Regions from separate parts of the Ensifer sp. Root127 genome, predicted to be linked through region 2. Evidence: riboswitches for the same ligand, from Rfam matches in the RefSeq annotation. Region 2 holds a riboswitch; the other holds the start of a gene.
What was found. Region 2 has a riboswitch for S-adenosylmethionine ahead of ASD03_RS04465 (O-succinylhomoserine sulfhydrylase). Riboswitches for the same ligand answer to the same signal wherever they lie in the genome.
Positions count from the first base shown of each region.

Region 1 (4,005 bases), on a different contig from region 2:
AGCGCACCGGCCTCGGCACCGGACTTTTCGCCGAAGCGCGCTACAACGAGGACGGCTCGGTCAACCCGGATTTCGTGCTCAACAAGCCCGCCTACCAGAACGCCAAGATCCTGGTCGCCGGCGACAACTTCGGCTGCGGCTCCTCGCGCGAGCACGCACCGTGGGCGCTTCTCGACTTCGGCATCCGCTGCGTGATCTCGACCTCGTTCGCCGACATCTTCTACAACAACTGTTTCAAGAACGGCATCCTGCCGATCGTCGTCAGCCCGGAGAACCTGGACAAGCTGATGGACGACGCCTCGCGCGGCTCCAACGCCATCCTCTCGGTCGACCTGGAATCCCAGGAAATTACTGGTCCGGACGGCGGCACGGTCAAGTTCGAGGTCGATGCCTTCAAGCGCCACTGCCTGCTGAACGGCCTCGACGACATCGGCCTGACGCTGGAGAAGGCAACGGCCATCGACAGCTTCGAAAAGTCGACCACCGCCTCGCGCCCCTGGGCGTGAGCGACGGGATGACGCGCAAGCTCATCTCTTCCGGTTCGCCCTTCGAGAAGACGGCAGGCTATTCGCGTGCCGTCGCCAAGGGCGACTGGTGTTTCGTCTCCGGCACCACCGGCTACGACTACGCCACCATGACCATGCCGGAAACGGTGGAAGAGCAGGCGCACAATTGCCTGAAGACGATCGAGGGCGCGCTGAAAGAGGCGGGCTTCTCGCTCTTAGACGTGGTGCGCAATCACTACTACGTCACCGATGCCAGTTTCGCCGACCGGGTTTTTCCGATCTTCGGCGAGATGTTCGGCGAAATCCGCCCTGCCGCCACCATGATCGTCTGCGATCTCATCCGCCCGGAAATGCTGATCGAGATCGAGGTTACCGCCTTCCGCGGCTGACGTCTGACGGGTCGCAGCCAGCGGCAGTGACACCTGCACCGCTTATGCGCTACTGCAGAAGCATGACGACGGCCCTCGCCCGCAGGACCGTTTTCCGCATCACTATGACCGGAAGAAGCCCATGCAATTCGAAGGCACCGCCGACTATATCGCCGACAAGGACCTGATGATCGCCGTCAACGCCGCGATCCGGCTGGAACGGCCACTGCTCGTCAAGGGCGAGCCCGGCACCGGCAAGACCGAGCTTGCGCGGCAGGTTGCAGCTGCTCTGGGACTCGACCTGATCGAATGGAACGTCAAGTCGACGACCAAGGCGCAGCAGGGACTTTACGAATATGACGCCGTCTCGCGCCTGCGCGACAGCCAGCTCGGCGACGAGCGCGTCAACGACGTCAAGAACTACATCCGCAAGGGCAAGCTTTGGCAGGCCTTCGAGGCCGGGAAGCGTGTGGTGCTCTTGATCGACGAAATCGACAAGGCCGACATCGAGTTTCCGAACGACCTGCTGCAGGAACTCGACCGGATGGAGTTCCACGTCTACGAGACCAACGAGACGATCCACGCCCGCCAGCGGCCGATCGTCGTCATCACCTCCAACAACGAGAAGGAACTGCCGGACGCTTTTCTGCGCCGCTGCTTCTTCCACTATATCCGCTTTCCCGACGCAGACACGCTCGCCCGCATCGTCGAGGTGCACTATCCCGGCATCCGCAAGACGCTGCTTTCGGCAGCCCTTGCCGCCTTCTACGATATCCGCCAGGTGCCGGGGCTGAAGAAGAAGCCCTCGACCTCCGAAGCGCTCGACTGGATCCGCCTGCTCGTCGCCGACGAGATCGACCCGGCCGACCTGCGCGCCGATCCAAAGACCATGCTGCCGAAGCTGCACGGCGCGCTTCTCAAGAATGAGCAGGACGTCCACCTTTTCGAGCGCCTGGCCTTCATGGCACGCCGCGACGGATGAGACCGGACGCCAACAAGGTCCTGATCTACGCCACCTGGCGAGGGCATCTGCTCGTCTTCGACGAGCCGGACTTTCCCGATGTAGATCTGCAGGTCCCGGGCGGCACGATAGAACCGGGAGAAAGCCCTGAAGCGGCGGCCTTCCGCGAATTTGTCGAGGAGACCGGGCTGACGCCGCCGCCGGCATTATTGCCATTTAAAACGCAGGACTATCACTTCACGCAGAACGGCCGGAAAATCTGCCATCGCCGGCACTATTTCCATGGGCCGTTAGCCGGCGAACAAAAGGAACCCTGGCTGCACCGCGAAATGACGCCGGAGAGCGGTGGCCCGCCGATCCGCTTTCGCTTCTTCTGGCTCAGTCAGAGCGAGGCCGGCAAGCGGCTGGGATATGGCATGCAGAACGGTCTGGACTTGCTGCACCTAGCAACAGATTGCCCCTCACCCTAACCCTCTCCCCGCAAGCGGGGCGGGGGAACGCGGCGACCGCAACCTCATCACCTGCTGTAAGCCTGAAAGGGAGCCGAACGGCCGCGGCAATGTCCCTTCTCCCCGCCTGCGGGGAGAAGGTGGCGGCAGCCGGATGAGGGGCCAACCCACACGAATCGTTTTTCATTGACCCCCGCGGCCTTGCCGCGCTATCAAACAATCCGTGGTGATTTGGCCGGCCGGCTTGCAGCCACGTTAAACAAATCGCTAAAGGGCCGAGGAAACGTGGATTTTCCGAGGACCGGTCGCGATCAATCGCCGCCGGTTTTTTTGTATTGATCGAGTGGAAGCCCCATGCCCATCAAGATACCCGATACGCTGCCCGCATTCGAGACCCTCGCGACCGAGGGCGTGCGGGTGATGACCGAGACCGTGGCGATCCGTCAGGATATCCGCCCGCTCCAGATCGGGCTGCTGAACCTCATGCCGAACAAGGTCAAGACCGAGATCCAGATGGCGCGCCTCATCGGCGCCTCGCCGCTGCAGGTCGAGCTGTCGCTGATCCGCATCGGCGCGCACCGCGCGAAGAACACCTCCGAGGAACACCTGCTTGCCTTCTACGAGACCTGGGAGGAGGTGAAGGCCCGCAAGTTCGACGGCTTCATCATCACCGGCGCCCCGGTCGAAACGCTGGAATACGAGGACGTCACCTATTGGGACGAACTCAAGCGCATCCTCGACTGGACGACGACCAACGTGCATTCGACGCTGAACGTCTGCTGGGGCGCGATGGCGGCGATCTATCATTTCCATGGCGTGCCGAAATATCCGCTGAAGGAGAAGGCTTTCGGCGTCTACCGCCACCAGAACCTGCAGCCCTCCTCCGTCTATCTCAACGGCTTTTCCGACGATTTCGCCGTGCCGGTGTCGCGCTGGACCGAAGTGCGCCGCGCCGACATCGATGCGGTGCCCGACCTTGAGATCCTGATGGAATCGAAGGAGATGGGTGTGTGCCTCGTGCACGAGAAGAAGGGCAAGCGCCTCTACATGTTCAATCACGTAGAGTATGATTCCACTTCGCTATCGGACGAATATTTCCGGGATGTGGATGCGGGCGTACCGATCAAGATGCCGCATGACTACTTCCCGCACAATGATTCAACCCTGCCGCCGCAGAACCGCTGGCGCAGCCATGCGCATCTTTTCTTCGGCAACTGGATCAACGAGATGTACCAGACGACGCCCTACGAAATGGACCTGATCGGCAGGAACGAAAGCTAGGGCCGGAGCCGCGGATGTTCATCCCCTTCTTCCTCGAATTGAAGGCCGCGAAGATCCCGGTGACGCTCCGGGAATTCCTGTCCTTGATCGAGGGCATGGAGGCGGGCATTGCCACCTTCGATATCGAGGCGTTCTATTTTCTCGCACGCACGGCATTGGTGAAGGATGAGCGCCATATCGACCGCTTCGACGGCGTATTCCGGCATTGTTTTTCCGGCCTTGAGGCCATCAATCCGCCAGACGAGTTCGCGCAGGGTGAAATCCCCGAAGAGTGGTTGCGCAAGCTTGCCGAAAAATATCTGACCGAGGAAGAGAAGCGCCTGGTCGAAAGCCTTGGCGGCTTCGAGACCCTGATGGAGACCTTGCGCCAGCGGCTCAGCGAACAGGAAGGGCGCCACCAGGGCGGCGCCAAATGGATCGGCACCGCCGGCACCTCACCC
Region 1 is NZ_LMDX01000052.1:184,779-188,783, forward strand. Features, by position in the region: gene leuD (3-isopropylmalate dehydratase small subunit) at 1-506, shown strand, start outside; gene ASD03_RS33385 (RidA family protein) at 515-895, shown strand; gene ASD03_RS33390 (MoxR family ATPase) at 1,017-1,856, shown strand; gene ASD03_RS33395 (NUDIX domain-containing protein) at 1,853-2,305, shown strand; SAM riboswitch at 2,498-2,575, shown strand; gene metA (homoserine O-succinyltransferase) at 2,639-3,565, shown strand; gene ASD03_RS33405 (VWA domain-containing protein) at 3,580-4,005, shown strand, end outside.
Region 1: linked by a shared signal. The riboswitch ahead of metA (homoserine O-succinyltransferase) and the one ahead of ASD03_RS04465 (O-succinylhomoserine sulfhydrylase) in region 2 are both predicted to bind S-adenosylmethionine.

Region 2 (4,005 bases):
GAACTACACCCGCAGCGCTTCGGAAACTTCCTCAACCGCATGCATCTGTCAAGGACCGTTGCGCCGCGTTGCCGCGCAACGGCACTTTTTCTGTTACTCCGCGTGGAAATGCTTGGAGAGCTTGAGACCCTGAGCCTGATAGTTGGAGCCAAGACCGAGGCCGTAAAGTCCCTCCGGGCGTTCCAGCATATGTTCATAGACCAGCCGGCCGACGATCTGGCCATGCTCGAGGATGAAGGGAACCTCGTGGCTGCGGACTTCGAGCACCGCTCGGCTGCCGCTGCCGCCGGCAGAGGCATGGCCGAAGCCCGGATCGAAGAAGCCGGCATAATGCACGCGGAATTCACCGACCAATGGATCGAACGGCGTCATCTCGGCAGCGTAGAGCGGCGGAACATGCACAGCTTCGCGCGAAACGAGGATGTAGAATTCGTCGGGATCGAGGATCAGCTCGTCGCGGCCACGGCTATAGAGCGGCTCCCAGAAGTCGAACACGGCATGCTGCGCCTTCTTGTCGACATCGACGACCGCGGTGTGATGCTTGCCGCGGTAGCCGATCAGTCCGTCCGGGCCCGTACCCTTGAGATCGATCGAGAGCGCGATCCCGCCGCCGCTGACATTGGGCTTGTCGCTCGCAACCAGCATATCGCTTTCATGCAGCGCCAGCAGTTCCTGCTCGGAGAGCAGCGACTGGCCGGTGCGGAAGCGGATCTGCGACAGGCGCGAACCGCGCCGCACGACGATCGGGAAGGTGCGCGGGCTGATTTCGAGGTAAAGCGGTCCGCGATATCCAGCCGGGATCTTGTCGAACTCCTGGGCGCGATCGGTGATGACGCGGGTGAAGATGTCGAGGCGACCGGTCGAGCTCTTCGGATTTGCCGAAGCCGACATGGTCTCCGGCAGATCGAGGCTTTCCATCAGCGGCACGATATAAACGCAGCCGGTTTCCAGCACGGCGCCGTCGGAGAGATCGACGACATGCAGTTTCAGCCGGTCGAGCTTGTCGGCAACGAGATGCGCCGGCCCCGGCATGAAGCTCGCGCGCACGCGAAATGCCTTGGCGCCGAGGCGCAGGTCGAGGCTTGCCGGCTGGATCTGATCGGTATCCAGCGCCTTTTCGCTTTTCAAGCGTCCGGTCGCAAACAGCGCGGCGATCGCGCGGTCGGCCAAAATCCCAGTCTCGCGGCCCATTTCGATCCTCTTTTCAGTTGCGAGACAAAACCAAACTCCAGGAATTGACGCAAGCGCACCCAAGCAGTATTGGAGCTTTATCCCGTGGTGATTTGGCCGGTCGGCTTGCAGCCACGTTAAACAAGTAGCTAAAAAGGCCGGGTTTCAAACCGGCCCTTCACGCGGCCGGTTTTTTTGTTTTTGAAGGTGATCGTCACATGAGCAAAAACTGGCGCCCGGCAACCCAACTCGTCCACGGCGGAACGACCCGCTCCCAGCACGGCGAGACGTCCGAGGCGATCTTCCTCACCCAGGGCTTCGTCTACGAGACATCCGAGGCGGCGGAAGCACGCTTCAAGGGCGAGACCGAAGGCTTCATCTATGCCCGTTACGGCAGCCCTACCAACGACATGTTTGAAAAGCGCATGTGCATGCTGGAAGGCGCCGAAGACGCGCGCGCCACGGCATCAGGCATGGCTGCCGTCACTGCCGCCATTTTATGCCAGCTGAAGGCCGGCGACCACATCGTTGCCGCCCGCGCCCTCTTCGGCTCCTGCCGCTGGGTGGTCGAGACGCTGGCCCCGAAATACGGCATCGAATGCACGCTGGTCGACGGACGCGATCTCGCGAACTGGGAAAAGGCGATCCAGAAGAACACCAAGGTCTTCTTCCTGGAAAGCCCGACCAACCCGACGCTGGAAGTGATCGACATTTCAGGCGTTTCTCGGCTCGCCAACCAGATCGGCGCCAAGGTCGTGGTCGACAACGTCTTCGCCACGCCGCTGTTCCAGAAGCCGCTGGAACTCGGCGCGCATATCGTCGTCTATTCCGCCACCAAGCATATCGACGGCCAGGGCCGGTGCCTCGGTGGCGTGGTTCTGTCCGACAAGGACTGGATCAACGAGCATCTGCATGACTACTTCCGCCACACCGGCCCGGCGATGTCGCCGTTCAACGCCTGGACGTTGCTGAAGGGCATCGAGACGCTGCCGCTGCGCGTCAAGCAGCAGACCGAAAACGCCCGTCGCGTCGCCGACTTCCTCGCCGAGCAGCCGCAGATCGCCAAGGTGATCTACCCCGGCCGCGCGGACCATCCGCAGGCCGACATCATCGCCAAGCAGATGACCGGCGGTTCGACCCTTGTCGCCTTCGAACTCAAGGGCGGCAAGGATGCGGCCTTCGCACTGCAGAACGCACTGCAGATCGCCCGCATCTCCAACAATCTTGGCGATTCCAAAAGCCTGATCACCCATCCGGCGACGACGACGCACAAGAACCTGACGGACGAAGCTCGCGACGAGCTCGGCATTTCCGCCGGCACCGTTCGTTTCTCCGCCGGTATCGAGGACAGCGACGACATCGTCGAGGACTTCGCCCGCGCGCTGAAGACCGTCAAGGCCTGATACCCACGAACAAGACGGCCGCCCCGAGATCGGCGGCGGCCGCTACTCGACGTCGCGAAAACGCGTTCGCGCGAGCACAATGCGCGATAGCGCGGTGTAGAGGCAGACGACCGCAAACAGCGCCGCCAGCAGCGGAAACCACGTCGGGAACAGGCAGAAGGCCAGGAAGGCGGCGATCGTCTCCGTCGCCTCGGCAAGCCCGGTGGTGAAGTAGAGCGATTTTGCCCCCCGCACATCCGTCGTCATCGCTCGCTTTTCGGCCATAATGGCATAGGCGAGAAAACTCGATCCGTTGACGTAGAACGAGAAGAGCAGCAGACCGCCGACAAGACCGTTGGCCTGCGGATCGGCGCCGATGAAGCCGAGCGGGATGGCACCGTAGAAGGCGAAGTCGAGCACGATGTCGAGGAAACCACCGAAATCGGTTTTGCGCGTGGCGCGTGCCACCGCACCATCAAGTCCATCGCAAAGCCGGCTAACGACGATAACAATGGCGGCGGCAAGGTAGTATTGTCCGGCAATGAGGACAGCGGCAACGAGGCCGAGCGCGAGGCCGGTGATCGTGACCGCATTGGCACCGACACCCCCGCGGGCAAGTGCTGCACCGAGCCGATCCAGTATCGGATCCAGATGTTTTCTCACCGCGCCATCAAGCATCGGCCTCGCCTTTCCGCAGACTTGCCGCCGACGCATGCAATCCTGCCGTTATTCTTGACGAAACCATCTTGCTGTAGAATACCCTGAAAGACTTGAAACAAGGTGTTGCTCATGTATCGCGCGCTCACTCGCGACATAGAAGTTACGGTGGAGCCTTATTATCTGGAAGAGCAATCTGATCCGGATGACAGCCGCTATGTCTGGGGCTACCGCATCGTCATCGCCAACCATTCGGCCGAGTCGGTTCGGCTGATGACACGCTACTGGCATATTACCGACGAGAACGGCCAGGTGGACGAAGTCAGCGGGCCCGGTGTCATCGGAGAGCAACCGTTGCTGAACCCCGGCGATACCTACGAATATTCCTCCGGATGCCCGCTCGATACGCCGTCCGGCGTCATGTTCGGCCACTACAGCATGGAATCGGAAGGCGGAGAACACTTCAACGTGGCAATCCCCGCCTTCTCGCTTGATTCACCAGGGCTCGTTCGAACCCTGAATTGAGGCATCCTACTGCTGGCGGACCTCGCTTGCCTCGAAGCGATAGGTGGTCGAGCAGAACTCGCACGTCACCTTGATCAAGCCGTCCTCGATGGTGCTCTCGATATCGTCGGCGTGCAGTCCGGTGAGCACCGAGCGGATCTTTTCGCGCGAACAGCTGCAGCGATCATAGACCGCCTGCGGCTCGTAGACGCGAACGCCGCGCTCGTGGAACAGCCGATAGAGCAGACGTTCCGTGCCGACCATCGGGTCGGTCAGTTCGTCGGCATCGATC
Region 2 is NZ_LMDX01000001.1:946,906-950,910, forward strand. Features, by position in the region: tRNA gene ASD03_RS04455 (tRNA-Gly) at 1-13, opposite strand, end outside; gene ASD03_RS04460 (2'-deoxycytidine 5'-triphosphate deaminase) at 94-1,191, opposite strand; SAM riboswitch at 1,266-1,344, shown strand; gene ASD03_RS04465 (O-succinylhomoserine sulfhydrylase) at 1,389-2,573, shown strand; gene ASD03_RS04470 (CDP-alcohol phosphatidyltransferase family protein) at 2,616-3,230, opposite strand; gene apaG (Co2+/Mg2+ efflux protein ApaG) at 3,342-3,734, shown strand; gene ASD03_RS04480 (Hsp33 family molecular chaperone) at 3,741-4,005, opposite strand, start outside.